DNA from 4 places in the Halalkalibacter sp. HAAS-P014 genome. Region 2 is predicted to be linked to each of the others. Evidence: riboswitches for the same ligand, from Rfam matches in the RefSeq annotation. Region 2 holds a riboswitch; each other region holds the start of a gene.
What was found. Region 2 has a riboswitch for cyclic di-GMP ahead of AC1FXZ_RS06605 (methyl-accepting chemotaxis protein). Riboswitches for the same ligand answer to the same signal wherever they lie in the genome.
Positions count from the first base shown of each region.

Region 1: it holds a riboswitch for cyclic di-GMP, as region 2 does, so the genes downstream of both, AC1FXZ_RS00735 (hypothetical protein) here and AC1FXZ_RS06605 (methyl-accepting chemotaxis protein) in region 2, are expected to answer to the same signal.
Region 3: it holds a riboswitch for cyclic di-GMP, as region 2 does, so the genes downstream of both, AC1FXZ_RS13445 (Flp family type IVb pilin) here and AC1FXZ_RS06605 (methyl-accepting chemotaxis protein) in region 2, are expected to answer to the same signal.
Region 4: it holds a riboswitch for cyclic di-GMP, as region 2 does, so the genes downstream of both, AC1FXZ_RS18515 (type II secretion system protein) here and AC1FXZ_RS06605 (methyl-accepting chemotaxis protein) in region 2, are expected to answer to the same signal.

Region 1 is NZ_JBWQTV010000001.1:120,368-125,981, reverse strand. It holds partial or broken gene AC1FXZ_RS00750 (hypothetical protein) at 1-63, shown strand, start outside; gene AC1FXZ_RS00745 (NAD-dependent epimerase/dehydratase family protein) at 218-1,168, opposite strand; gene AC1FXZ_RS00740 (hypothetical protein) at 1,844-2,194, opposite strand; cyclic di-GMP riboswitch class I at 2,583-2,665, shown strand; gene AC1FXZ_RS00735 (hypothetical protein) at 2,728-3,057, shown strand; partial or broken gene AC1FXZ_RS00730 (IS1595 family transposase) at 3,266-3,533, opposite strand; gene queF (preQ(1) synthase) at 3,601-4,098, opposite strand; gene queE (7-carboxy-7-deazaguanine synthase QueE) at 4,115-4,822, opposite strand; gene queD (6-carboxytetrahydropterin synthase QueD) at 4,819-5,244, opposite strand; gene queC (7-cyano-7-deazaguanine synthase QueC) at 5,241-5,614, opposite strand, start outside.
Region 2 is NZ_JBWQTV010000006.1:384,198-389,811, reverse strand. It holds gene AC1FXZ_RS06620 (PTS sugar transporter subunit IIA) at 331-834, shown strand; gene pfkA (6-phosphofructokinase) at 911-1,870, shown strand; gene fba (class II fructose-1,6-bisphosphate aldolase) at 1,983-2,846, shown strand; cyclic di-GMP riboswitch class I at 3,157-3,241, shown strand; gene AC1FXZ_RS06605 (methyl-accepting chemotaxis protein) at 3,582-5,333, shown strand; gene AC1FXZ_RS06600 (STAS domain-containing protein) at 5,348-5,614, shown strand, end outside.
Region 3 is NZ_JBWQTV010000016.1:134,391-140,004, reverse strand. It holds gene AC1FXZ_RS13465 (polyphosphate kinase 2 family protein) at 1-98, opposite strand, end outside; gene asnB (asparagine synthase (glutamine-hydrolyzing)) at 350-2,197, shown strand; gene cax (calcium/proton exchanger) at 2,281-3,339, opposite strand; gene AC1FXZ_RS13450 (DUF192 domain-containing protein) at 3,480-3,818, opposite strand; cyclic di-GMP riboswitch class I at 4,048-4,131, shown strand; gene AC1FXZ_RS13445 (Flp family type IVb pilin) at 4,224-4,394, shown strand; gene AC1FXZ_RS13440 (A24 family peptidase) at 4,490-4,981, shown strand; gene AC1FXZ_RS13435 (TadE/TadG family type IV pilus assembly protein) at 4,978-5,355, shown strand; gene AC1FXZ_RS13430 (pilus assembly protein TadG-related protein) at 5,358-5,614, shown strand, end outside.
Region 4 is NZ_JBWQTV010000024.1:80-5,693, reverse strand. It holds gene pilM (type IV pilus biogenesis protein PilM) at 1-355, opposite strand, end outside; gene AC1FXZ_RS18535 (hypothetical protein) at 375-1,490, opposite strand; gene AC1FXZ_RS18530 (PilW family protein) at 1,492-1,983, opposite strand; gene AC1FXZ_RS18525 (type IV pilus modification PilV family protein) at 1,976-2,425, opposite strand; gene AC1FXZ_RS18520 (prepilin peptidase) at 2,438-3,184, opposite strand; gene AC1FXZ_RS18515 (type II secretion system protein) at 3,259-3,675, opposite strand; cyclic di-GMP riboswitch class II at 3,817-3,902, opposite strand; gene AC1FXZ_RS18510 (bifunctional folylpolyglutamate synthase/dihydrofolate synthase) at 4,113-5,435, opposite strand.

The DNA of each region.
Region 1 (5,614 bases), on a different contig from region 2:
AAACTTTTCCAAAAGCTGGCGACTAAAAAGGATGATAATAAAAAACGAAGGAAGAGCCAGTGATAATAGCTTCACCCTACAGTTTGCCTTATCCCACTCTACTAGGTAACTGAGGGTGAATTTATATTTTATTATTTTACTTTTGCCTTCTACCAGTAAAAACGAGGATGACTTTGATAAAGTCATCCTCGTTTACGTTCAATGAAAAACAATTAACTTACTTATCGAGATAAATTTTCTTAATATAATTAATCTCTTTCTTTAAACCTGCTTTTAGATCAAAAGTTGGCTTATACCCTAATAATCGTTCTGCTTTTGTAATATCTGCCCATGTATGTTTCGGTTCACCAGTTGCCGCTTTTGCAAAATGAAGATTTGCTTTTTTTTCTGTTTCATTTTCTATCAATTTAATAATATCCAAAACCGATGCTCGTTCTTTCCCACCTATATTTATCGTCTCTCCAATCACTCTTTCTGCATGTATAACAGAGGCTGTTGCAGATGCACAGTCGTCAATATAGGTAAAATCACGAGTTTGTCTACCATCACCGTATATTATAATCGGTTTATCCTCTAATATATTTTGAATAAACCTGTGAAAGGCCATATCACTTCTCTGTCTTGGACCATAGACAGTGAAATATCTTAGTATGACAGTTGGGACCCCAAAGCTTTTACGGTATACATGACATAAATATTCACCCGTTAATTTTGTAATCCCATACGGAGATAGTGGCTCAGTTATCGCCTTTTCTGAAACTTTCCCTGTTTTCTCTCCATAGACAGACGATGTCGATGAATAGATCACTTTCTTAAGTGGGACATGTTTGCATGCTTCAAGTAACCTTTGTGTTACAGTTATATTATTTGTAACATAGTGATTGAAATCTGTCCCCCAACTTGAACGAACCCCTGGCATACCAGCTAAATGATACACATAATCAATGTTCTGCAGAAAATGGTCCCATTTTATTTTCAATAAATCTTCCTCATAAAAAGAAAAGCGTGGATGCTTTAATAGCTTTTCAAGGTTTTGTCTCGTAATAGTTTCTGAAGTTGGTCCGATAAAAAAGTCAACCCCTATTACGTTCGTCTTTGAGTCCTCCAATAATTTCTCGCAAAGATGAGAACCTATAAAACCAGCTGCACCAGTTACTAATATATTCATTGTTGACCAGCCCCAATAAAAGTTAACAAGCGAACTTTTCTTACTTCATGCACCCAAACTCCCATAACGTCGACTCCTCTTTAACAGATATAATTACGTTTCTATATCTTATTTTTAAAAAGTAAAATGGGTGAGGGTGATTAGCGATTAAAAATAAATTAAGCGTCTGTCTCCCCCCTTATTCGTTGACGAAAAAAAAGGTTGTCACAAATGACAGCCTCTTGAATTCCAATTATAAATTTCATAGTTACTTCACAAATAAATTATCTATTATCAACTGTTTCACGAACATATCATGATTAGCATATGATGCTCAGCCATTTTCTTAGAAGGAACCAAAATATAGAGGTCTGTCCCCCAGTATGATTCACTGCTCCGGGAGACAGACCTTATTTCAATATGTTAATTCTTAATCCAACAACATTCTTACCATATTCCCACACCCGAATATACACTGAAGTTTTTATATTTAGAAGCTGACTAGAATGCCGGCCTCTCTAAAGATCAGTAACAGACAGGTCGGTACAAAATCCACATACTAACAAATTGCTGCTACAATATAATATCTTAGCAGGCTAGTCGCGTACAAGAGTATAAATAGTCTCATCCACCACTTACGTCTAAGAAGTAATTTCCTCTTCCACGGAAACTATACACTTCTATAAAGTAATTCCCTTATCTGCGGGGGACAAATGAAACAATCTCCTGTCTATCCGTTGTATTGGAGTACCCTACTAAACTTCCATTAGAATCATAAATATACAGATCAAAATCATTTCTCTCATTCTCTTGGATCATCGTTACTGATACTGGGTAAGATAAACTACTCACTTCGTATTGCCATACTTCCCGTGATCGATTTTGAAGAGAGCCGTTTTGTGAAATATGCATAGGGGCTTCTGGTAGATCTCCAGCGTCTAGATATGGTCTTTCTACAGTTCCATAATTCCTTTTTAATTTTACGAGTCCCGTAATTTTGAAACCCGAATGAAAAACCTCTATAATATCTAAAGGTCCGAATATCACCTTCGTATGGCAAACCTTGTTTCTTATGTCGACAAACGAATGTGTTTTTGATAAAGTTCTATAGGGTAATACAGGTGGTGGGACAATCTTTTCAACTAAACATCTGAGGTTAAAAAGTGAGGGTTATAAATTCGTTTTTTATAATCTTTATAATAGGTCACTATAAAGTTACGAAGACCATTTTCACTTTCGGATAACTTCTGTAGGCTTGGACCGTGTGAAATGCTGGAGGATTTGGCATTTCGTCAATTAGCATAAATAAAAGGAGGCAGGAACCAACCAAGTATGTTTGATAATCTCACATGAATATTTTTAATAGAAATATCAGATAAGGTTACTTACATAAGCGTTTAATATATAAAATACTTCTTTTTGTTCATTATTCATAATGTCGAAATGGCAAACTTATTGAAAGATAAGGACGCAAAACTAAAGGGACTAACGGGAAACCTATGTCAGCCAGTTGCCGATGAAATTATCTCCTTAAGAGGCTTATTTTCAATTGGCAGATTTTATAAGGAGTGACGATTAATATGGACTTAATAGAGCCGGAACTTAAAATGGCTTTGCAAAAATTTGATACTTTAATACTTGATAATCCCGACACAAAACAAACTGTACCTGAATACAAAAAATTCATTACCGAATTCCTTAAAACTAAAACCGAAACTGTAAGTTTGCCGATAGAGGAAGTGATGGCAATTATAAAAGAGAAAAAACCATTCGTATTCTCTCTTTTACGTACTGAATATAGTAACAACTTTATGATAAATGCTGTTACTCAAATTGATAAAGAATATCGTGAGGCATATAAAAAAATAAGTGAGTTACAACGTAAGCTAGGTCTACATAAGAGGTTTTAATGTTACACCTCACGTTATCTTTTATTGAATATTCAAATAAATCAAAGGTAATAATACTGCTTAGTCACAAACAAACATCAACCATGTATGATGGAGCCCTCTCTAGCAAGGGCTCTTTTTATTTCGCTATTTTCGTAAGTTTGTTGCCTTAATGGGAATTTTTGATTAAATTAAAAATAAGTAGTAAAGCATTTGGGGGGATTGTTTAGTTAGTCGCTGTATCACTGCATAACAAATCAGAGGTGTCTAAAAACTCCCCTAATACCCTATCAGTATCCGTTGATTTGATACGCCCTTTACCTGCCATTTGAGAGATAACTTGTCCATTACGGTCTTGTGCGACAACCACACAGACTTGTTCCTTAGAAAAACCACGTTTGCGAGACTTTCTGTGTGTGTCGCCAATAAACAGCGGTAGAGATATAAAGATCAAGAATATCAGCGATTTTCGGTAGTGTATAACCTTCTACCATTAGTCACTTCATTTTTATTTACAAATTTACTGGTCACTCATTTTGGTCACCATTTAGCTTTATTTCACAACTATCTATTATCAACTGTCTCCGGATACATATCATGATTCATCATACGATGTTCAGCCATTTTCTCATACTTCGTTCCAGGCTTTCCGTAATTCGTATAAGGATCAATACTAATACCACCACGCGGTGTGAACTTGCCCCACACTTCAATATAGCGTGGCTCCATAAGCTCAATAAGATCATTCATAATTATATTCATGCAATCCTCGTGAAAATCTCCATGATTACGGAAACTAAATAAATAAAGCTTTAACGACTTACTTTCTACCATTTTCACATCAGGAATATAGCTAATGTATATCGTCGCAAAATCAGGCTGACCCGTCATCGGACATAGCGATGTAAACTCCGGGCAGTTAAACTTAACGAAATAATCACGATTTTGATGCTTATTTTCAAATACTTCCAAAATTGAAGGGTTATAAGAAAAATCATAGTTCGTACCTTGATTTCCCAGTAACGTGACTCCTTCTAATTCTTCTTCTTTTCGACCACTCATTTTTTCATCTCCTTACTTAAACACCACGTTTATTTCCCCAAATAAAGGTGTGTAACTGTGGCAATACCTTTGCTTCATTCATAACGATTGATTTTGTTGCTTTTTCTATTAACCATTCATAGCGATTTAACAGTGTGGAAAGCAGGGCTTCATCGTCAGTTGATGTGATATCTTCATTTCCAATTTGTAAATAGAAAGAGACATTCGGGTACCTGTTTCGAATCATTTCAGCATACGTAAAATCCTCATCATTAAATACGACTATTTTCAAGCTCATGTTGCGATCTTCTAGCTGAGTAATATAATGATCAAGCTCTTCAAGATTTGTTTCCATTTTAGAACTAGGAGGCTTCGGTGAAATTGTAACATCATCAATCTTTTTCATCCACTCTTGCCAAATGGACCCTTGCGTTTCAATTGCTACTTTCCATTGTTGGTCATGACAAAGATCAACAAGCTCATCGATCCCTTTATGAAGAGCTGGATTTCCACCTGAAATGGTAACATGTGAGAAGGCTTGTCCACCAAGTTGCTTTAGTTTTTTTATAATTTCTTCAGGCTCCATTAACTGACTTTTGACAGAGCCATCCCATGTAAAACTCGAATCACACCAAGAACAAGAGTAATCACAGCCACCAGTTCGAACAAACATAGTCTTTTGTCCAATTACCATTCCTTCACCTTGAATGGTCGGTCCAAATACTTCCATTACCGGAATCTTCATGCTAACTCCTCCGGTTTTGGCCGATAGATCACATAGCTTGTTGGTGTTTCTCTAACAACAACTTGCAAGCAGTTTGGCTTATTTGGCTGAGTTTGTAACTCAGCTTGAATCGAACTCCAAATCTGTTCTGCTACTCTTTCCGTTGTTGGGTAGAAATCTTGAAATTCAGGATGATCATTTAAGACAGAATGATCATAGCGTTTATGAACAATTTCTTTTATTCGTTTAAAGTTAATCAAAAAACCTAAATCATCTAACGTATCACCAGCAATTGTAATATTAATAAAATACGTATGCCCGTGCATGTTTTTACACTGACCAGCTGCGTCGTTTGGAATAAGATGAGCAGCTGCTAAATGCATATCCTTATTAAGTTCATAGCGATACGAATGTTGAACTTGTGGATAAAATTGTTGCATCATAGATTATTACCTCCCTGCTTTTCTTTGAGGTACATATCTAACCCATTTTTTCGCAGTTCACATGCTGGGCATTTTCCACAACCATCACCACGTACACCATGATAACAAGTTAATGTTTTCTCTCTTATAAAATCAAGTGCATTTAGTTCGTCTGCCAACTTCCAAGTTTCAGCTTTATTTAACCACATAAGTGGGGTATGAATAACAAATTGTTCGTCCATTGCTAAATTAAGTGTTACATTTAACGACTTAACAAAACTATCACGACAATCAGGATATCCACTGAAATCCGTTTCACATACGCCAGTAATAATATGACGCGCTCCGATTGCTCTTGCATAAACGGCTGCAAATGATAAGAATAAGTGAT
Region 2 (5,614 bases):
AAAACCAACAATTATGAATAAAGCAGGATTGTAACTGTTTAAGTGCAGGCAAGACCTAAAATGTGTAATTGGGATAACTATATCCCTTTTTATACCTTTTAGGTCTTTTTTTATTCATTATTGTTCATAGACTTTTTATTTAAAGGCTCGGTAATGCTAACTTTCTGATCCTGTTAGGGGTGTGACCATATATCATAGGTTGATTCTGAAAACGCATTCTAATTGCTTGAGACATCTGAGCAAAGAGCAATTGAAGCTTTAGGTTGAAATGAAAGTGAAATGCTAATGGCTGAGAATTTAATAGGTAACTAGGGATAGGAGGTTATAAGGGTGTTGAGTAAATTATTTGGTAAAAGCAGAAAAAAGACAGAAGAAACGATTGTAGCTCCAGCAACTGGGAAGTTGGTTAAAATTGAGGATGTACCAGACCCGACATTCTCACAAAAGATGATGGGGGATGGGTTTGCGATCGATCCTGCTGAAGGAAAAATAGTATCACCAGTCGATGGAGAGATTGTTCAAGTTTTTCCAACAAAACATGCGATAGGAATTCTTGGTGCTACTGGCATCGAAATTCTAGTACATATTGGGTTAGAAACAGTAGGCATGAATGGGGATGGTTTTGAAGTTCATGTAAAGCAAGGAGACAAAGTGAAATCCGGCCAACTGCTGGTTAGCTTTGATTTAAAGCTGATCGAGGAAAAAGCTGCAAGTACCATTACACCGATTGTCCTTACTAATGGAGAGATAATCGACTCACTCCAAAAGAATACAGAATTGGTTGATGTAACTAAAGGTGAAACTGAACTAATCAACCTTAAAGTTAACAGTTAAATTTAATTAGGTCTTACTCTCCAACTAAGCACTTTTAATATAGACAGGTTCAAACGTGACCAAAAGGAGGGAGAAAATGAAGAAGATAGCAGTTTTAACAAGTGGTGGAGATGCACCAGGAATGAATGCAGCAATTAGAGCGGTTGTTCGTAGTGGTATTTTTCACGGTTTATCTGTTGTAGGAGTACGATCTGGATATCAAGGTTTAATAGAGGGTGATTTTGTTCCGATGGACCTCGGTAGTGTCGGTGATATTATTCATCGTGGGGGAACTGCTTTATATAGTGCTCGGTGTGAAGACTTTAAAACGGCTGAAGGGCGAATGAGGGCTGTAGATCAAATTAAGGCACATTACATTGATGGTTTAGTTGTAATTGGTGGTGATGGTTCTTTTCGCGGCGCACAAAAATTATCGCAATTGGGCATTCCGACCATTGGAGTTCCAGGCACGATTGACAATGACATTCCTTTTACGGACTATACGGTGGGGTTTGACACGGCTTTAAATACTGTTATTGACAGTATTGACAAAATTAGAGATACGGCAACTTCTCACGAACGAACTTACGTGATAGAGGTAATGGGAAGGGATGCTGGTGATATTGCTTTAATGTCAGGGTTAGCAGGTGGTGCTGAATCAATTATTATACCAGAAGAGTCATATAACATTGATGAAGTAGTTAATCGTTTAGTTCATGGGCATAATCGTGGCAAAAAGCATAGCATTATCATTGTTGCAGAAGGTGTAGCTAGTGGTTCAGAAATAGGAAAGATGATTAGTGAAAGAACAGGATTTGATACTAGAGTAACTGTACTGGGTCATGTTCAACGGGGTGGATCGCCAACAGCGTTTGACCGTTTGTTAGGCAGCCGTATGGGAGCTGAGGCTGTATCGATGTTATTAGCAGGTAATAAAGGCGAGATGGTAGCAATTCAAAACAATCAAATGTTAGCAGTGCCACTACAAGATGTATTTAACGCAAAGCATAATGTTGATAACTCGCTACATTCATTAGCACTACGTCTTTCTATTTGATTTGCCTCAAAGGGACAAAAAATGACCGTCTGGGACGGATTTCGACCTTTGGGTTGAGTTTATCTACTAAATTATAATAAAAAAATTACATTATAAGAAGGGAATGGTATATATGCCATTAGTATCAATGAAAGAGATGTTAAACAAAGCTAAAGAAGAAGGATATGCAGTAGGACAATTTAATTTAAATAATCTAGAATATACACAAGCTATTTTACAAGCAGCAGAAGAAGAAAAGTCACCATTGATTTGTGGGGTTTCTGAAGGTGCTGCTCGTTACATGGGTGGATTTAATGTAGTTGTCGACATGGTGAAAGCTTTGATGAAGTCATACAGTGTAACAGTTCCTGTGGCCATTCATTTAGATCACGGTTCAAGCTTTGAAAAGTGTGCTGAAGCGATTCAAGCCGGCTTTACATCTGTCATGATTGATGGTTCACATCATCCACTTGAAGAGAACATTGCGTTAACGAAGAAAGTCGTAGAGCTTGCTCATATTCATGGAGTATCAGTTGAAGCGGAATTAGGCCGTATCGGTGGACAAGAGGATGACTTAATTGTTGATGATGCCGATGCCGCATATGCAATACCAGCAGAGTGTGATCAATTAGTATGTGAAACAAATGTAGATTGCTTCGCACCGGCACTAGGATCTGTACACGGACCATATAAAGGTGAGCCGAACCTTGGTTTTGATCGTATGAAAGAGGTTATGGATTTAACTGGGATTCCACTTGTATTACATGGAGGAACAGGTATCCCAACAAAAGATATTCAAAAGGCAATCTCACTTGGAACAGCAAAAATTAATGTAAACACAGAAAATCAAATTTCTTCTACAAAGGCCATCCGTGAAGTGCTAGAGGAAAATCCAAACGTATACGATCCACGTAAGTTTTTAGGACCGGCACGAGATGCAATTAAAGAAACAGTAAAAGGCAAGATGCGCGAGTTTGGGTCTTCAAATAAAGCGTAAGAAGTTAGACTTTAACCCCACTATTTACTGATGATAGTGGGGTTTTTGGATCGAAACGAGATATTTTTTGTCGATATGTCGCATGAGTTAAGAGCAGTTTTTTTAAAGTGGTAATGTGAAAGTTCACCTTTAGTTTCTATCATATTTTAACTAATTTATTAAAATCACTTCATTTTTTGTCGAAATAAAACTATTATTATATATAGTACTTTTGTAATTTGAACTGAGATTCGGTGAATAGAAAGGGGGGCTAAAGTCCAAGTTTGATATTAAAGTAAATTGAAATCTAATAACTCATATTAATACCAACCTTCGATAATGGCAAACCTAGCGAAAGCTGGGGACGCAAAGCTACGGGCCTAAAGAATTTATTCTATGGTAGCCGGGTTCCCGAAAAGATGGAATACATGTAAGAGGTTATGTTGTTATAATTTAACTTAATAGTGATGGCCAATTACCACAAATTTCACAGGACCAAAGTGTGGCTTTATTAAGGCTTAGCTTTTGGCTGATATTTGGCTGGACGTAACTTTAAGTAATAATCGTAATATTCAACATTAAGCCTTTAGTCTACCATTCTTTTTTGGTAGGCTTTTTTGTTTTGGGGATATAGAGAATAAAGGGTATTGGTAATTACTACTGTTTGTGAAGGAATAAAGATTTGCATTAAGAGAAAGACATTGATTTAAAAGAGTAAATATTAATTCTATAAAACCAATGAGAGGAGTCGAGGGTTTGAAAAGTTTAAAACTGAAAATACTAGGTGGATTTGGCTTAGTTTTGCTAACTGTTTTAATTATGGGTATATTTGGTTTTTGGGGTATTTCGAACTATACAAACGATGTTAGACAAATGGTGGAAGAGGAATATGAATTACTCAAAGCTGCCGAAGAGATGAAACATAATGTAACCTACCGTGTTGTAACAGCACGTGGATATATATTATATGGAGACGCTGAACTGGTTAAAGAATTCGAAGAACTCACAGAGTATTCGATCGCCACACAAGAGATGTTACTCGAGACATTAGGTAGCGATCCTGAATATGCTGAGGCGATTGCTGTAGCTGATGAAAAAACAGCAAGGTGGAGAAAGTTAATTACAGATGAAGTGGTTCCTACTTTTGATGATCATGATGGAGCATATGGGAATGGCAACACGGGGCAATATTCTCATACCTTTAAAAGACCTTCATTTGAACAAACCATTGATATTATGGAGGAATTTTGTACGGTTTATGCCATTGAAGCAATCCAAGCGTGGCAAATAATATTTGATTTGCAAGATGCCAAAATTGTAGAACTAGAAAAAGAGTTGATAGAGAACGGTCAAATCTTACAATGGACTTTTATCATAATTACTATTGTTGCTATTCTTATTGCCGTTATAGTGGCCTTAATTATGTCTAATATGATCGTTAATCCTATTTCTAGAGCTGCTAGCCGTTTGGAGGATGTAGCAAATGGAATCTTAACGGGAAAACCGTTGCCTGTTAATTCTAAGGACGAAGTCGGAGTATTAACAGAAAGTTTAAATGAAATGGTTGAAAATTTAAGAAGTCTTGTTGGGGAAGTGGAAAGTTCGTCGCGAACACTTGCTGCATCTTCAGATTATATGGCAGCTTCAAGTGATGAAGTACATAATGCTATAAACATAATTTCGAATAATGCACAAGCAGCCTCACAGGATGCCGAAAGTGGGAACGATACTATGCTAGAAGTATCAGCAACTTTATTAGAACTTTCTTCCCTAATACAAATTGCAAAAGAAAAATCATTTTCTTCAGCCAATAATTCTAAAAGTACGTATGAAACAGCAAATCGTGGGAAAAAGACTGTTGAAGAAGCCATTAATTGTATGAAGAACATAAAATCATCAACGGATGAAACAGAAAAATTTATTCAAACATTAGATGAGTATACAAAAGAGATTAAAACCATTACTGAAATGATAACTAATATATCACAACAAACGAATTTATTAGCTTTAAATGCAGCGATTGAAGCAGCTCGTGCAGGTGAGGCTGGAAAAGGTTTCGCAGTTGTCGCAGATGAGGTCAAGAAATTAGCTGAACAATCAAGTCAAGGGGCAACAAAAGTAGCAGAATTAATTTCACAAATCTCTAATAGTACGAGCGATACAGTTTGTGCGATTAAAGAAAGCAAGTCACAAGTTGATAAAGGTTCTTGCATAGTAAGCGAGTGTGGGGATTCATTAGAGGAAATTTTACAAGCTGTTAATAAAACAGTTACGGACATTGAGAATATTTCTGAAGTTACTAGCGAGGAAGTTGCATCGTCTGAAAAAATCATTGAATTAATCGATAGTCTTGCAACGGGTATTGAAAATACTTCTGTAAATGCTCAAGAAACATCTACTTCCTCTGATGGTACAAAAACATCTATGGAATCAGTCGCTTCTGTGGCAAATGAGACGAATATACTAGCTCAAACTTTAAGAAAAGCGGTAGAGAAATTTAAAATTTAAAAGGAGGGATGAAAATGGCTCAATCAATTGATGTACGTGAAAACAATGTATTTGTACAACTAAGTGGGGGGGTTTTTACAAAAGAAGCAACCCAATTGAGAGAAGAATTGACCAATTATATTGATCAAGGTTATAAATTTTTTACGTTTGACTTTAGTGAGGTCGAAAATATTGACAGTACAGGATTAGGTGTTCTAGTTACAGTAAGAAAACGTGTATTTACTAATGGTGGTGAGGTTATTGTTAAAAATTTAAACCAAAAAGTAAAAGAATTATTTGAA
Region 3 (5,614 bases), on a different contig from region 2:
TAGAGCTTGTGTTGCAATTGTAATAATGTTAATTGTTTTTTCTTTAACACTTTTTTATATATTTTCTTTGTTGCAAAACGAGGTCTAGAATGATGCATTAGTCTCTCCACCTTCTTTTCATGAATTTTAGTAAATTCTTTGAATTATATCTATGAACTTCACTATCTAGATGATTACACTAATAACATAGGAAAAATTAGCACATCTGCCTATAAATTGAATAGGATAGGTTATGGGCATTGAGCCTAGCATGGGGCGAATGAAGTAGAGAGAAAGCTCAGTGAGGATGGGATTCACTCATATCACTTGGGCAAAAAAGAAACTTTCCCAAAAAGGGGCTGATAAATACATGTGTGGAATTACAGGGTGGATTGATTGGCGTAATGACTTAAGGCAAGAAGAGAAGCAAATAAGAAATATGGTAAGGACATTAAACCACCGTGGGCCTGATGATATGAATGTTTGGACATCATCCCATGCAGCTTTTGGCCATGCACGCCTGGTCGTAGTTGATCCGGAAAATGGCGTTCAGCCGATGAGTCGTACTTATAAGGATAAGACCTATACAATTGTCTATAATGGTGAACTTTATAACACTGAGGACATACGGAAAGAGTTACTTGCACGTGGACATGATTTTCAAGGGCATTCAGATACAGAAGTGTTACTAAAATCATACATCGAATGGGGATATCAAAGCCTTGAGAAGTTTAATGGAATCTTTGCGTTTGCTATATGGAATGACAAAGATGAAAGTTTGTTTATGGCACGTGATCGTTTAGGTGTTAAGCCACTGTTTTATACAGTGCGTAATGGATGCTTATTATTCGGTTCTGAATTAAAAGCCTTACTTGCTCACCGTGATATCGAGCCTGTCATCAAACCAGAAGGTCTAGCAGATGTCATGGGCCTAGCACCATCTAGAACCCCTGGTCATGGTGTGTTTGATGACATTAACGAGCTACGTCCTGCGCATATGTTAATTTATGATCGGAATGGAGCGAAAATCAGTCGTTACTGGACACTGAAAAGCAAAAAGCATGAGCATAGCATTGACGAAACCGCAGACCATGTGAGGTATTTACTAGAGGACACAGTTGAGCGTCAGTTATTTGCTGATGTTCCAGTCGGGATGTTTCTTTCAGGAGGAGTGGACTCAAGTGCTTTAACGGCGTTGGCAGCAAAAGTTTATGAGAAGCAAGGAAAAGGACCAATTAAAAGTTATTCAATTGATTATGACGAAAACGATAAATACTTTAAAGCGAGTGATTTTCAGCCCAATTCAGATGCGGAGTGGGTAAATGTCGTATCTGATGCACTTGGCACCGAGCATGATAACAAAGTGATTTCCATTGATGAATTAGCTAATCGTTTAAAGGAAGCAGTAGATGTCCGTGATCTTCCTGGGATGGCTGATGTCGATTCATCGTTACTCTGGTTCTGCCATGAAATCAAACAAGATGTAACAGTGGGATTATCGGGTGAGTGTGCAGATGAGATTTTCGGTGGATATCCTTGGTTTCATAAGCCGAAAGTTATGTATTTTGACGGATTTCCTTGGATGCGTTCGATAGATGAGCGCGAAAATCTTCTAAATGATAAATGGAAAAAAAAGCTCGACTTAAAGCAGTATGTTTACAATCGTTATAAAGAAACCATTGCTGAAACACCGAGATTTGAGGGTGATACAGCTGAAGAGGCTAGAAGACGTGAAATATCGTACTTGAATATTGTTTGGTTTATGACAAATCTTCTTGACCGTAAAGACCGGATGAGTATGGGAGCAAGCTTAGAAGTACGTGTGCCGTTTTCAGATCACCGTTTAGTAGAGTATGTATGGAACATTCCGTGGGAAATGAAGCAGCTTGCTGGTCGTGAAAAGGGGATTCTAAGGAAGGCGTTAGAAGGGTTACTGCCACATGATATACTTTATCGAAAAAAGAGTCCGTATCCAAAGACGCATCATCCTAAGTATACAGCAGCTGTACAAAAAGGAATGAAAGATGTATTAGCGCAAAAGGACGCACCGATTTTTGAGTTTATAAATAAAGAAGCACTTCAAGAAATCGCTGATTCAGGTGGATTGCCAACGGGCCAACCGTATTTTGGCCAATTAATGGCTGGGCCACAATTGTTAGCTCATTTCATCCAAATGGATTACTGGTTGCATAAGTATAATGTGAAAATAAAAGAATAGCTATATTAGTGGATGTAAGAAGAATACTAGGTTCGAGGCTTTGCCAAAAGGTCAAAATTATACCTTTTGGCAAAGCCTCTTCATTAAATGAAGTAAAATCCGATTGCCATAATCAGATAAGCTGCAAGTAAGGTTAACCCTTCAAACCAGTTCGAGTCTCCATCATTAATCATCGTAATTGCTAAAAATACAGATAAGATCATCGCTATTAACGATTCAGTTGAGAAAACGAGTGCCATAGACACCGGGAAAAACAATGAGAGCAATACAAGGGTGGGTGTAACAAACATCGCAATTTGCAAAGTGGAACCTACAGCTATTTCAACCGATACATTCATTTTATTGCGTAAGGCCATATAAATGGCCGTAATGTTTTCAGCAGAGTTCCCAATGATCGCCACAATAATGACACCGATAAATACTTCACTCCAACCAAAGGTAACAGCGACGGCCTCAAATGTGTCTACTAACTGATCACTTGTAAAGGCTACCGCTAAGGCAGCAGTAGCTAATATCAAAATGGCTTTTCTTTTGCCCCATTCAGGTTCTTCTTTTTCTTCTTCTTCAGAAGCTTCACCTCGTTTAACATAAACCCCCCGGTGAGTAACCAGTCTGAAAAAAAGTGCAGCAAAGTATAGCACGAGCATGGTGATGGCAATCCCAATACTTAGTTGCAAAACTTCTTGCTCAGTTAGCGTCGTAGCAAATATGTATGGGAAAACAAAAGAAACGACAACGGAAAACATTAATAACCCAATGCTATGTCTTGCATCGTGGATATCAAACGATTGTCTTTTAAATTTTAAACCGCCTATAAAGAAGGACAGGCCTGCTACTAGGAGCAAATTACTAATTACTGCACCAGTGAGAGAGGCAAGTACGATATTTAAATAGCCTGCTTTTAACGCAAAAATTGAAATGGTTAATTCAACTGCATTTCCAAAAGTAACACTAAGTAGTCCCCCAATTCTAGGACCTGAGATGATCGATAGACTTTCAGTTGCCCTGCCAATATAGGAGGCTAAAGCTAGTATCGTTACACTGTAAATAAGAAACATCATACTTGGAGACCAAGCAAGGAGGGTACCAAGGATTGAAAGTGGTACACCGATGGCTGTTGCAATCATAAATATCTTATTCATGGATGTCACCTCAACTTGAACTCTTTCTGTTAGCGTCCACAGCAATTGAAGAATTCATGCGAGATTTTCACAAAATATCAAAGCGAGAATAACACGAGAACAGCAAAGAGGTTAAATCGTTGGTTGTTGACATAAGCTTATTAAAATTCAATAAACTGGTTTTTTTGGATCGAGTATGTATCAATTGTGCCTGCTGGTAATTCAAGGGCTGCTACGGCATGCTTAACGGGGAAAATTGCCGTCCATGGTTTTACATGTCTCTTTAGGTGAATAATTTGATTTTTTTCATTCAAAAAAACAACATCAATTGAAAAAAACATAAAAAACATATGGATCGAATTACATGGGGCAAGAAGGATTCCTTCGTTCACGATTGGTTTGAAACGAAACATTAAGCCTTTTAGCCTTTTTATAAAAGAGTCGTATCTTAAAATGCTAATCGGGATCTGTTGAACATCGTTTTCTGTAATTAGTTTCAAGTTATCACAACCTTTTAAATGAGCATCAAGCTCTAAATATAGCGATTTTTTGGAGCAGCAGGGATATTTTATGTAAAACCTGCTTCTTTATAAGTGAACGATCGATTGTTCTTCCAAGATTACGTAAAAGATGAATTATTTTGTGATTGTTGATTTAACAAAGCGCATGCTAATATAAATTTACAAACAACGCCGTAATTTTACACAAGGTTACAAATTGTTTGTGACAAAATGATAAGGGCAAACCAAGGGAAACCTTGGGACGCAAAACTACAGGGGCTTCATCAATTAGATATGCCAGCCAGTTGCCGGAAATAGTAAACTTCCATACTATTCTTCGGGGGGTAGTATTTTTTTGTGCAAGTATAAATTATAAAAACATTCAAAAAAAGGTGGGTTTACATTATGTTAAACAAAGTTATCAAGTTTTTTAAAGAAGAAGATGGACAAGGTATGACTGAGTACGGGTTGATTTTAGGAGTAATTGCTATCGGTGCAGTTGCAGCGTTTACGGCATTTGGTGGATCTTTAATTGACAAAATTGACGATGTTAGAGCAAAAGTTTTTGGGTCGTAAAACCTTCATATATAAATAAGCTTTAGTAATTTAAAAAGCCTACTTTAGGAGCGATGTTCCGTAAAAAAGTAGGCTTTTTTTACGAGGTGAGTCACGTGACGTTTATCATACTTTTTATAGTATTACTAATTTCATTAATTACAGATTTAAAAAAACGAAAAATACTAAACATCGTAACTTTTCCTGCTATAGTAGTAGGTTTAATTTCAAATACCGTATTGTTTGGTTGGGAAGGCTTTTTATTTAGCTTTCTGGGTCTTTTAACAGGCTTTGGGTTACTGGTAATTCCTTATGCATTAGGTGGTATTGCAGCTGGTGATGTGAAGCTTTTAATGGCTATTGGGGCGTTACAAGGAACAGCGTTTGTTTTTGGCTCATTTTTATACATTGCCATAATCGGTGGCATCATTGCTTTTATTATTTTACTTAAGCAGAGAGAATTATTGAATTCACTTAAACGAATTTTCTTTTCAGCACAATTAAAAACATTAGATGGTTTAAGTAAAAAGGATATGCACCATGCGTTCCCTTACGGCGTTGCAATTGTTCTAGGGACCGTATGTTATTCGGGAGTGAGTCTGTTGTGATTCGGTCAGAGAAGGGACAAGCAACCGTAGAATTAGCAATTTCTTTAACTGTTCTTCTGTTTTTCCTGTTTGGGATTATTGATTTTGGTCGTATTTTTCATGCGCATCTAACACTTGAGCATGCTAGCCGAGAAGGGGCAAGAGTGGCAAGTGTTGGAGGGACAAACCAAGAGGTGGTACTTCGGATAAAAGAAGCGTCACCGTCATTGTATTCAGAGAAAATTAATATATCGCCTATTACAACGAATCGAAACAGAGGTACGTATGTCACAGTTGAATTATCATATCCTGTGGCCTTTTCGATCCCGTTATTTAAAAATATATTGCCTGATCCTCTAATGGTGAGGTCGAAAACAGTGATGAGGGTGGAGTAATCATGAAAGCATTTATGAAGCAAGAGGAGGGAGCGGTCATGGTCTTAGTCGCTTTAGGCATGACCGTCTTTATCGGCTGCATCGCTTTAGTGATTGATATGGGATCACTCTACCTTGAAAAAAATAGGCTTCAAAAAATAGCGGATGCTGCTGTATTAGCAGCGGCCCAAGAGTTGCCTGCCAATCCGAATAAGGCCAAAGAAATTGTTAACCAAACCATATTGTTGAATAATGGAACCCCTAGTCAATTTGAAATTGT
Region 4 (5,614 bases), on a different contig from region 2:
AAATCGGTTCATCAAATGGAAGGTGAATTGTTTCTCCAATTTGAAACTTAATGAGTTTCGCTAAATCCTTCTCTTCTAGATCTGGCAATGTATTTATCTTTCGAATTAACGTATTTTGAGTAGGAATGGCAAGATGAACTCGTTTTGAACTTTGTTTTTTATTTTCTAAAAACGTCTCGATCGCTTCAGATAACGCTTCAACTTCTACAACTGCTCCATCATCCATTATCCCTTTCGAAACCGGAGTCTCAAAAACCCCCACTAGTACAGGCAGCTGTCTATCCATTTTAATCGTAGCAAAGGTTACCTTCTTGTCACGAAAGTCCATGCCTGAATACTTATTGTTGAAGAACATTACTTACACCTCATTCTCTTTATCTTAATGTTCTATATGATACGACCTCGTACTCATAATTTTCGCCATACTCAACTGTAACATGCTCTAAATTATCCACTTTGCCACAATCAATTAGTGTACCATTAAGTAAATCACACGGTATACCATTTGCAGCACCTTCTACACTTAGATTTTGCCCGGCTGGTGGACTTTCTGGATTCCCTTTTCCTCCCATGACAAAATCTCTAGCAATGATTCCTGTATTAACAGTAAGAGTTGGAGTCCCGTTAATTCGTAAGTAATCAGCAAGTAACAAACCGTCCACAGTAACGTGACTATTCCCCGTTATCTCGACCTCATCTACTATATAAATTTCATTTTCGGGAACATTAAATGGCGCTGATAAATTTTTGCACGTTTTAATTACTAATTCGCCTATCGTAAATGGGTTAGGTGTATCTTGACAACTATTAGGTATTTGCTGAAAACCTGTATGAGGTTGCTGTCCAGAAAAATTGTAATGATACCCATATTTCTCGTGTATCAATTTGCTATATTTATCAACAACGCTATTATATTGATCGTTCGTGATCTGAATAATTTCTTCAGCAGACAACTTTACTTGTTTCGTCTCTGCATCAACATTCCCACCAATATAATTAATAGAAACCCCTTGCCCAAAGTATCTATTGATAATCTCTTTGTTAATATGCATCAAGAGTTCGCGTTCTATTTGGGGATCGTTTTGCACACTCGCAGTAATTGTCGCTTCCATTAGCTGTTCATGTACCTCTTCATTTGGTTCGCTCTGCAACTCTTCATCAGATATTACTTCAGATGAGATTGTAAACATGATTGTGTTTCCATCAATGACATATACATCATCAGTAAAGACTTTCTCTTCTGACAAATAATGCTCAAAAAAGGAAAAAAGCTCTTCTTCCCCGACATCCTGATAAATATAATCTAGAAATAAGTCAAGTCCACCTTCCAACATATAAAATTGACCTTCAATCACTTTATTTTGAACTATCGACTTTTGGCTGTACGTCGTTTGTGTTAACATCGACAGTCCAACTATGGAAAGAAAAACAATAACAAAGAGAACTAATATAAGGGCAGCCCCTTGTTCAGATTGAATGTGCTTTTTCATGTTATTCATCCTCTTCATTAAAACGATTAGTATAGATATCACTTCTTAATTCAAGGCTTTCATCAGCCTTATCAATTCTCAATACAACTTGGCCACTTTCCCCGAAACCAGGAAAGTCAAAATTCTCAATATCTGTAGAAAGAACATTTCCTCCAACACCGAGCCTCATTGTTTTATTAGCTTCTTCATAGGTTAAGAAAACATCGGAGCACTCTTCATCGCCTTCCTGATTTTGTTCACCTTTGCACAAGAACCAAATTTGAGTAGTTTCGTTCTTTTGGATCCATCCTACATCTTTATCACGCATTTTTTCCGTTATATATTCCATAATAAAACGGGCTTCTCGTTGTATCTCATTTCGTGTGGAAACATCTCGTTCAGTATTCAACGACAGTGAAACCATCATAAAAATCGGAGTGCTAATAGCCCCCATGATGACAATGATAACGAGCAATTCCACTAGTGTTATCCCTCGCTCATTATTGCTATTCATTTTTTTTCACCACCGTTACTAGCTCGATCTCATTCTTTTTTTCAACGACACCACTAGTAGGACCATGTGACACCAAGGAATCATTGCTGACCGTTACTAAAACTTCATAAAAATGATCTCTATCTGAATAACTCTTAACTTCCACATAAATGGTATAGTCGTGATTGATTTCTAAATCCCCATCGATATAAAAATCAGGTAAGGGTTCACATTCGACACCGTTCCAACAATAGCTTCCTTCGATTAACTGATGTTCGGAACTGTTCATTCTTACCTTTTCCATCACACTCTGAGCGATATAGGCATTAACCGTCTCTTGCTCTTGACTGACTGTGCGCGTAAACGTACCAGTCATGATCGTTAATAGGGGAACGAGGATGATTCCAGCGATAACAATCGCAACTAGCAATTCAACTAACGTTACACCTTTCTCATCTCTCATTCCACTAACCTCCTATAAAAAACTTGTGTACCAATACCAAATCTCAAACCCAAACAAATAAGCTACAATCGTACCAATTAAAATAAACGGTCCAAACGCAATCGGTTGCTTATGTTTAACCACCCCTAAAAGCATCAATACCCCACCGACAAGAGCACCTGCAAATGCAGCAAGCATCAGGCTCATCAACGTTAACCAAGGACCTAGCGCGACACCAATGGCTGCATAAAGCTTTATATCGCCACCACCCATGCCACCACGGCTGGCAATCGCAATAACTAGTAACAATACAAAACCAACAACCCCACCTGCTAAATAAAACCAAAACGACTCCGTGCCAATAAAGAAACGGCTAATTAGCAAAAGACCAAGCATCGGAAACGTAACTTTATCCAAAATCAACTGCTCACGAATATCTGTTAACACTGCTAATACTAGTAAAACCGTGAGTAAAAGCGCCGGAATCAATTCCCACTCTAATCCAACAAACTTATAAACAACAAACATAGATGAAGCCGTTAACAATTCCCCAAACGGATATAGAGGAGAAATCTTCACTTGGCAATAACGACATTTGCCCTTTAAGAAGAGATAACTAAAGACAGGTACAAGATCAAGAATAGACAGCTTGTGCTTGCAGTGAGGACAATGAGAAGGAGGGAATGCGACTGACTCTTTTTGTAGTAAACGAATGGCGACGACGTTGAAGAAGCTGCCGAGTATGAGGGCTATTAGGATAACGTATATGTCAATGAGCATGTCTTTCCTCCTTTTTTGGTATTATTTAAGAAAAGCTGTCGCTGAAATATAGCGACAGCTTTAATTAGTAAACTTTAATCCTCACTCAAATGTAAATCAGCATCATAGCCTGGGCAATCGTCATTCGGGAAAACTGCTTTAATTACACCATTATCATCATCTATAGCAAAAGGACTTTCACAACCTGCACCGACCGCTTCTGGAATAGCACTAATAAACGGACCACCTACATGAAGGCCTTCATTAGTTTCTTCTAATAAAAGATGAGAAGCCTCAGGAACAGTACCGTTTAAAACTTGATATCGATTAGCCGCATCAACAATAATACTAGCATTTTGTAAATTTGTGTTCGCATTCGCCTCATCCGTATTTCCCATAACCATCGGAATTACAATCGCAGCAATAATCCCCAAAATCACAACTACAACCAATAACTCAATCAGCGTTAACCCTTTTTGATTTTTCAGGCGTTCTTTAATCAATTTTCTCATTTCTCTATCCCCTTTTTCATTTTTCAAAATCATCTAAGATAGTAATAAAGACCCATAAAACCAGACTCATTTTTAACAAAATCAGCCAAATGAAAGGAATTGAGCAAACAAAAAAGCCTTTTGCATTTCAACTTACTAAAGTAGACAAAAGGCCGGTTGCACCAGTGGCTCAATACGACTTTTAGGTGCCCAGATACAAGTCGTATTTCATCGCTTCCAAGTGTGTTCATTTGTTACATTTAGTGTATTTTTTTTCGGAATTAAAGTCAATACTAATTTCCTAGATTTTGAAGCTTTCCAGAAATATCGACAATTTTCCAAATTAATCAAAAGGACTATTGATACAGCAGCAGTCCGGCTCTTCAGAAGTAAATAGTTTCACTACGAGGTTCTACTACTAAGTTATGTTTACCCACAGTCATTGCTTCCTAAACACATTATCTGTTGATCATTAGTGCTGTTTCATCTTTACTTAACAAGTATTTTCTGACCTTTGCTATAAAGTAAAGTGACCCACATACAATTAATAAGTCATTTTCATTCAGTGCATCTATTTCTGTTGCTAACGCTTGTTCCCAATTTTCTTCTATCTTCTTTTTAGCGACAGGCGCTTCCCTATATAAGTCATGGGCTTTTGCTGCACGTTCAAAGTCAAAGGTTGTAAACGTAAACTCAGCATCGAATCTAGTTAACGGCTTCAATAAATTGGCGACTTCCTTTTCCTTAGTCGCTGCCACTATAAAGCGAAACGTTTTGTCTGGATAATGTTGTTTTAACGTATTTGCTAGCGCTTCTATTCCTTCTTCGTTATGAGCTCCGTCAATAATGATAGGAGGATGGTCACTTATTTGTTCAAAGCGTCCTAGCCACGTGGCCTTTTCAAGCCCACGTTGGATATCTTGTTCTGTTACCCTATATAAATATTTATTTGTTAAAACTTGTAAAGCCTTAATTGCCACAGCTCCATTTTTCCTTTGATGTGGTCCTTGCATTTGAATGGTGACATCAAATGTTTCGTCATCTTTTTGAAGGTAAGTAAAAACTTGTTTCTGTTCATTATTAGTCACAATTCGCTCGCTAAAATCCGTACCTAATTGAAACAATTCTGCTAGCTGCTTTGTTGAGGTTTTCTGTACAACCTCTTTCGCACTTTGCTGAGAAACTCCAGATACAACTGGAATGTGTTTCTTAATGATTCCAGCCTTTTCCGTGGTAATCTCCTCAACTGTTTTGCCAAGTATATGCATATGATCAAATCCGATAGAGGTAATGACTGAAAGAATCGGATGAATTACATTGGTTGAGTCTAAACGTCCACCTAAACCAACTTCTAACAGTACAACATCTGGCTTTGCAATCGTAGCAAAATACTCAAACGCAATGGTTGTCAGCACTTCAAATTCTGTCGGACTTCCAAGGTCTGTAGTTGCTAGTTCTTCTACTAACGGGCGAATGCGATTCCCACATAAAACAAGCGACTGTTCATCAATCGGGATACCATTGATCGAAATTCGCTCTTCAAAGAACTCGATGCTAGGAGACGTAAAGGTTCCCACATTATAACCAGACTCTTCTAAGACATGCCTCATAAAACTAATCGTCGAACCTTTTCCGTTTGTCCCAGCGATATGGACAGCCTTTATTTTCTGTTCTGGATTCCCAAGACGTTCTAGTATCCATTTCATTCTCTCTAAACCGGGCTTGATGCCAAACGGCAATAACCCTTCAACCCAAGTAATGACCTCAGAACTTGTTTTCATGTACTCACTCACTCCCCTTCTATACGTTGCATACATTGTTCTATTATATCGATAATTGTCATAGTCTATCAATCATTGTTTTATGTTCATATTTTACCAATGCTACATACGCAGAAAAGACCCCAATATATTGGGGCCTCAGGCTGTTGAGAAAGTTTTCTCAACAGCCTGTTTTTTTG